2 regions of the Yaniella soli genome follow, and region 1 is predicted to be linked to the other one. Evidence: predicted binding sites of a transcription regulator. Region 1 holds the regulator's gene; the other holds the start of a gene.

What was found. Region 1 encodes Rex, which represses fermentation and respiration genes when NADH is low (regulators of the CRP and FNR family bind a similar motif). Its sites were predicted from a motif close to CTTGTGAANNNNTTCACAAG; they were not measured.
Region 2: the regulator Rex is predicted to act here: its motif matches at 2,179-2,198, upstream of ACYVJT_RS00090 (glyceraldehyde-3-phosphate dehydrogenase).

The regions. Positions count from the first base shown of each region.
Region 1 is NZ_BAAGSP010000003.1:74,882-78,296, reverse strand. Features, by position in the region: gene ACYVJT_RS02365 (acetoin utilization protein AcuC) at 1-1,032, shown strand, start outside; gene ACYVJT_RS02360 (helix-turn-helix domain-containing protein) at 1,186-1,359, shown strand; gene ACYVJT_RS02355 (glutaredoxin family protein) at 1,435-1,680, shown strand; gene ACYVJT_RS02350 (redox-sensing transcriptional repressor Rex) at 1,677-2,306, shown strand; gene ACYVJT_RS02345 (hypothetical protein) at 2,288-3,106, opposite strand; gene ACYVJT_RS02340 (histidine phosphatase family protein) at 3,265-3,415, shown strand, end outside.
Region 2 is NZ_BAAGSP010000001.1:17,204-20,618, reverse strand. Features, by position in the region: gene def (peptide deformylase) at 1-577, shown strand, start outside; gene ACYVJT_RS00090 (glyceraldehyde-3-phosphate dehydrogenase) at 673-2,133, opposite strand; gene ACYVJT_RS00085 (HNH endonuclease family protein) at 2,254-2,982, opposite strand; RNA gene rnpB (RNase P RNA component class A) at 3,010-3,371, opposite strand.

The DNA of each region.
Region 1 (3,415 bases):
GAGTACATTGCTCAAGTCAAAGCAGCATCATCGGATGCCTCTTCGCAGGACGCTGCCACGCTGGCCAACATTGCTGACGTCTATGAGGCTGTCGGACTGGGCACCGAAGATTGTCCCGTATTCGCCGACCTGCACGACTCCTCGGCCCGTATTGCTGGGGGATCGCTTGCAGCAGCCAAAGCCATCTGGGCTGGCGAAGTGGACCGGGCCGTCAATTTTGCCGGTGGTATGCATCATGCACAGCGGTCTGCGGCATCCGGGTTCTGTATTTACAACGATGCTGCAATAGCTATCCAATACATGCTGGATCAGGGTGCAGAACGGGTCGCCTATGTGGATGTTGATGCCCACCATGGTGACGGGGTCGAACAAGCGTTCTACAACGACCCGCGGGTGTTGACCATTTCGATCCATGAAACCGGGCTCCTGCTGTTTCCGGGCACCGGATTTGCCAAAGACATTGGCGGCCCTCAGGCCGAAGGGTATGCGGTCAACGTCGCCGTGCCAGCTTCCGTCGGTGATGCGGGCTTTCTGCGCGCCGTACACGCCGTGGTCCCACAACTCCTGCGAGCCTATGCACCAGAAGTGTTGGTAACTCAACACGGGGCCGACGGCCACCGTCACGACCCGCTGGCCGACCTGAACCTCTCGGTCGATGGCCAACGCCAGCTGATGCTCGACGCCTCGGATTGGTCACACGATTTCGCTGGTGGAAAATGGCTAGCCCTCGGGGGAGGCGGATACAGCCCGATGAAAGTCGTGCCCCGTGCTTGGGCACACCTCATCGCTATCGCGGCCGACACGCCCATCCCGTTAAAAACTGAGATCCCTGAAGAATGGCGCCAACTGGCCGCAACAGAACTCGGCCTGCCCGACGCGAGCGACGTCGTGAAGACGATGTCCGACGGCGCAGACGTCTGGTGGCGCTCGTGGGAAGTCGGGTATGATCCGGCAGATTCCACCGACCAGTCGATCATGGCAACCCGCAAGGCGGTGTTCCCATTTCACGGATTAGATCCGTGGTTCGACTAGCTAAGCCTTGAAATCTCTTGCGTAAGCTATTATTAATGTAATGGTGGTTGCCGCCTACTTTCTGAACTTCCCCTCAGGCGTAGAAACACCGACCTAAGAGGGAACGTTAAAGGAGTATTAAACGTGGCGGAGAATTTCGCAAATGCCAAATTCATGACGGTCACCGAAGTTGCCGGCATGATGCGTGTATCGCGTATGACCGTATACCGGATGATCCACGCTGGCGACTTACCCGCTGTGCGATTTGGGCGCTCCTATCGTGTCCCGTTGGAGGCAGTAGAAGCCATCGTCACTGACACCGACGTCGCGACTGGCACCGACGAATAGCCGAAACTTTTTTCACCGCACAAACCGCCTTTTCTTGAGGCGGTTTTGTCTTTGGGTAGGACGAGAAGAGACAACATGGATATCAAACTGCTCACCAAGCCCGAGTGCCACCTTTGCGCTGCCGCCAAAGCAACCATGGACGAAGTCACCAGCGAATACGGTGTCGACTGGCAAGAAATTTCGACGACACAGCATCCACAACTGGCCGAACAGTTCGCCGAAGAGATCCCGGTGTTGTTTATCGACGACCGGCAACGCGATTTCTGGGTCATCGATGCCAGCCGGTTACGTCGCATGATTGAAACCGGCTTGGAGACATGACCCAACAACCCGCGAGCAAGAAACTCTCCGGACGCACACTGTCCCGGCTGCCCCAATACCTGCACTACTTAGAGACACTGCACGCCCAAGGCCTCGGCTACGTCACCTCTGCACAGCTGGCCACCGCCCTGGGATGTTCGGATGCGCTGACGCGCAAAGATGTTGCTGCCCTTGGACACAGCGGCCGCTCGGGCCAGGGCTACTCGGTCGAAGCCCTGCGCTATACCATCGCTCGCATATTGGGTGTGACCAGCGGTCGACGCGTCCTACTGGTCGGCGCCGGAAACCTTGGGGCCGCACTGATGTCCTACGAGGGATTTGCAGAGCGCGGCATGAACATCACCGCCGTAGCGGATAACGATCCCACCAAGATCGGTCAGCGTTACGGCGGGTATACGATTTTGGATATACACGACATCGGCACCGACCACGATATGGAACTGGCCATCGTGACGGTGCCGGGTGAGGTCGCCCAAGACGTAACCGATCTACTGGTCAACGCCGGGATTACCGGGATATTAAATTTTGCGCCCCGGCGACTGCACGTGCCGGAACATGTCCATGTGCAAACCGTCGATCTATCCGCCGAGCTGCAGATTTTAGCGTTTCAGCGTGACGGTGCTTGAGGGTACATTTTCTTGGCGGCCTTCTGCCAAGCTTTCTGACGGTAGTACTCGGTGGAAGCCGGCAGCCATGCGTAGACGATTCCCACAATGCCAAGGATGATGGCCAGCCCCGAGAAGACGCCGGCCAATGCGCTGACGAATGTGATGTTCAGTAGGGACAGGACCGCAAAGATCGTGCCCAAAATACGCATCGAACGCCAGCCGTTGCGAATCCCCAGAGCTACGAGGACGTAAGCAACCAAGAAAATCACGGCTTGGCCGATCATCGCGGCAGTCATCATGGGCGAGTTGAGATAGCCCTCGATGCTGTCGAATGGCATTGTGTCCATCATGGGGCCCAGCATGGACTCCATCATGTCGATATCCTGAGGGCCCATCCCGCGGTTCGGTAGGGCAGCGACGATCAACTGCGCAATGAGATACGAAATCCCTGCGGCAATGATCGACCAGAACGAAATGTCGACGACCTTTGGCCGGGACGGTTCCTTCGCCATTTCCGGTTGCAACTGTGGCCCACCGAATGGCTGACCAGGCTGACCCGGCTGCCCATATGGTGCACCGTATGGTTGCTGGGGGCCGGGCTGCTGTTGGAAACCAGGTTGATAGCCGGGCTGCTGTTGACTTGGTGGCGGTGGATAGGCCCCGCCCTGTGGCCCGTATTCAGACGCGGCCTGTGCTCCTTGGGGACCATATTCGGATGCAGACTGTCTTGGCTGGAACCTTTCCTGGTGTGCGGCCAGCTCATCGCCGGTCAGGCGCACGCCATAGTGCGGATTCTCAGGTGGCTTCTTTTCGTCCATGACAAGCCTTTCGGTAGATGCTTTCTTCTATCCTAACGAGTCCACCGGCACGGGTTTGTCATCGGTGACGACAAAAATTCTTGTCCGGTAGCTTAAGCACTCGGCAGGGCCTCATCTTCAGTCATGGTGTGAGTGAACTTTGTGCAAAAATACAGTGTATGACAGTTAGCGTTCACTTGGTTCGCCACGGCGAAGTATTCAACCCCGACAAGGTGCTCTACGGCAGGCTGCCCGGTTTCGGTCTGTCCTCGCTGGGCCTCCAAATGGCTCAAGAGCTCGCCGACGGATGGCAAGAGACCCCGACGATGT
Region 2 (3,415 bases), on a different contig from region 1:
CGATCCCGTCCTGCATAACCGTGCGGCAGAGGTTGAAGAAATCAACGACGACATCCGCCAGTTAGTCGCCGATATGCACGTCACCCAGGAAGCAGCACGCGGTGTTGGGCTTGCTGCCCCACAGGTTGGCGTTGGGCTCCGCATCTTTACCTGGGAGTTTGAGGACACCGGCGATGCACCGACCACCGGTGAAGTGCTCAACCCGGTACTGACGCTGTTAGGCAAGGTGTCGCAAGAGGACCCTGATCCGGAAAGTGAAACGGAAGGCTGCCTGTCGGTGCCTGCCCTGTCCTATCCGTTGAAGCGTTCGGATCACGTGCGACTCCAGGGATTTGACGTCGGCGGTCACGAGATCGATTTTGAGGCCACGGGCTGGTTTGCTCGGATTTTGCAGCACGAGTTTGATCACCTCAATGCCACGCTGTACGTGAACCGACTCAATCCTCGCTGGGCCAAGCGTTGGAAAAAGGAACTGCGCAAGCAAGGTTGGACGACCGCAGGCAACACTTGGATGCCCGGTGAAGATTCCGATCCATTTGGTCACGATGATGACGAAGCGGTCGAAACCTCAAACTAATCAGAATAATGAAACGCCGTGGCCGCTGCAGCAGATTGCTGTAGCGGCCACGGCGTTTGATGCGCTAGGCCCGAAGGACTAGTGCACTATGGTTGCTAGTTTTTTGGGAAGACCTGCAGGTTCTCCCCCGCCAAAGTTTCTACCGCACGCACAACCTGGGTTGAGTAGCCGTATTCGTTGTCGTACCAGACGTAGAGCACCAGGCTGGAGCCCTTGGAACCTTCGTTGACGATCGTGGCCAGACCATCGACGACGCCGGCGCGGTTGGAACCAACAAAATCGTTGGAGACGGCGTCGTGCGAGTAAATGTAGTCGATCTGTTTGCTCAGGTCACCGGTCAAGGATTCCTGACGCAGACGGGCGTTGATCTCTTCTTTCGACGTTTCCCCGTCGAGTTCCAACTTCAAGATCGCCATGGACACGTTGGGCACCGGCACACGGATGGCGTTACCCGACAGTTTGCCGGCGAGTTCCGGCAAGGCCTTGGCCACGGCGGTAGCTGCACCGGTCTCGGTGAGCACCATGTTCAGACCCGCTGCACGTCCACGGCGTGAACCCTTGTGGAAGTTATCGATGAGGTTCTGGTCGTTGGTGTAGGCGTGCACGGTTTCGACGTGACCGTGGTGAATACCGTATTCATCATTGATGACCTTCAACACCGGGGTGATGGCGTTGGTGGTACAGGATGCAGCAGAGATGATGGTGTCGTCTTCGGTGATGTCATCGGAGTTCACGCCAAAGACGATGTTCTTCAAATCGCCTTTTCCAGGGGCCGTCAAAATAACTTTGGATGTGCCCTTGGCCTCCAGGTGCTGACCCAGACCTTTTTCGTCACGCCATACACCGGTGTTATCTACAACAATTGCATTGTTGATGCCGTATTCGGTGTAGTCGATCGATGCCGGATCGGAGGCGTAGATGATCTGAATCTTCGTGCCGTTGGCGGTAATGGTGTTTGCTTCTTCATCGACTTCAATGGTGCCGTTGAATGCACCGTGTACCGAGTCGCGACGCAGCAGTGAGGCACGTTTGGTGATGTCGTCATCGGAGTTTCGACGGACCACAATCGCCCGAAGACGTAGCGTGGTGCCGCCACCGGCGTGGTCGAGCAAGATACGAGCCAACAGACGGCCGATTCGTCCAAAACCATAGAGCACCACATCGGTGGTGTCGCCGAGGCCTTCGCCGTTTTTGTCGACGATATCTGCGAGTTCGGTACGAACAAATGTTTTCGCGTCGCCACCGACGTCACGGAATTTCTTCACCATTCGAGCCAAATCCACAGAGCCAGCGCCAAGGTTCAGGTCTGACATCGCCTGCACAATGGCGAAAGAGTCGTCTACCGGAAGCGTTGATTCATCAACCTGGCGAGCGAAGCGGTGCGCCTTGAGAATATCGACGACCGACTGGTGCACGAGACTACGACCATAAATGGACGTCACGACATTGTTATTGCGGTACAACGACCCAATGAGCGGAACCATTTGCTCTGCCAACTGCTCGCGTTCGCTCCACTGTTGTAGAGTCTGACGCGTGCTGGCGGTGATATCTGCCACGTTGTGGTCCTTTTCTGCATAGTGTGCGATTGGCGGAGCAGCCAACCTATGAAAACATTCTCATCTTAGCGTTTCAGGGCAAAGGATACCTATACACTAAGCCGGTGCAAAGTCGTGCCGCTACCGGCGAAGCAACGGCAGCTCGTCACTGGTGGTGTACACGGGCTCGTCTGGACAATTGGTCAGCACATCACGGATCGCGGCGTATTCGGCTTGTGTCACCCAGAGCTCGTATTTGGCTTTGACGGCGGTTTGAACGGCAACATATTCGCACCGAAAATCTGTGTTGGGTGGCAGCCACGTGGCCGCATCGCCATCCGATTTTTGTTGGTTCGCGGGGCCATCGACGGCCAAGAGGTTCAACGGATCATTGGCAAAGCGCTCCCGTTGCTCCTCCGAGAGCTGTTGGGCGCCTTTTTGCCAGGCATCAGAGAGGGCCACGACGTGATCGATCTGGACTTCTTGCGACGTTTCAGCACCGCGCATGAAATCAATCGCGGTTGCAGTAAACGGATCCTGCAGCACACCGGTCAGCACAGTACACCCATCATCGTCGTGGATGACGCTTTCTAAATCTCGGCTGAGTATGTCGTTTCGACCGTCACAACCGTTGCCGTCGGGGTCCAACCAGCCATCGCCAAACTCGTCACGACTATACCCGGTTTGTGGTGCGCGTCCTTTGATTTCCAGGGTTTCTAGTTGCTCTGCGGCGCTGCCGGCTTGGGGCACATAGTCTTCTTCGGCGGGGAAGACAAAAGTGGCGATCAGATAGATGCCGATGACGACCAGTGCGATGGGCAATGGGAGCTTGGCGAGCTGTGAGGTTTTGCGGCGACGCTGCTGAGACAATGGTTTCTTTCAAAGAGCTGACGTGGGACGGGATGGAGTGCTATAAGCCGGATTCTGTGAGCGCACAATTATGAGTCGTGCGCTTGATGATCATCTATCTGGTCGCCGCGTTACCGCGGGACTCAAGCGATCAACCCGAACACTGGGCGGGCAGCCTCATAACGTGTTCTGCTTGATCTTGCACCGGATGGGGTTTACCGAGCCGGGCGCGTCGCCACGCCCGCTGGTGGTCTCTTACTCCACCCTTTCACCCTTACCCCAGCAAGTGGGGCGGTCTACTTTCTGTGGCACTAGCCTGCGGATTGCTCCGAGTGGGTGTTACCCACCATCCTGCCCTGTGGTGTCCGGACTTTCCTCGACGTGTGGTCGCGATCATCCGCAACTCCATCCCGAAATTCTCATTTTAGCGAAGATTGTCCAGCCGCAGTAATCG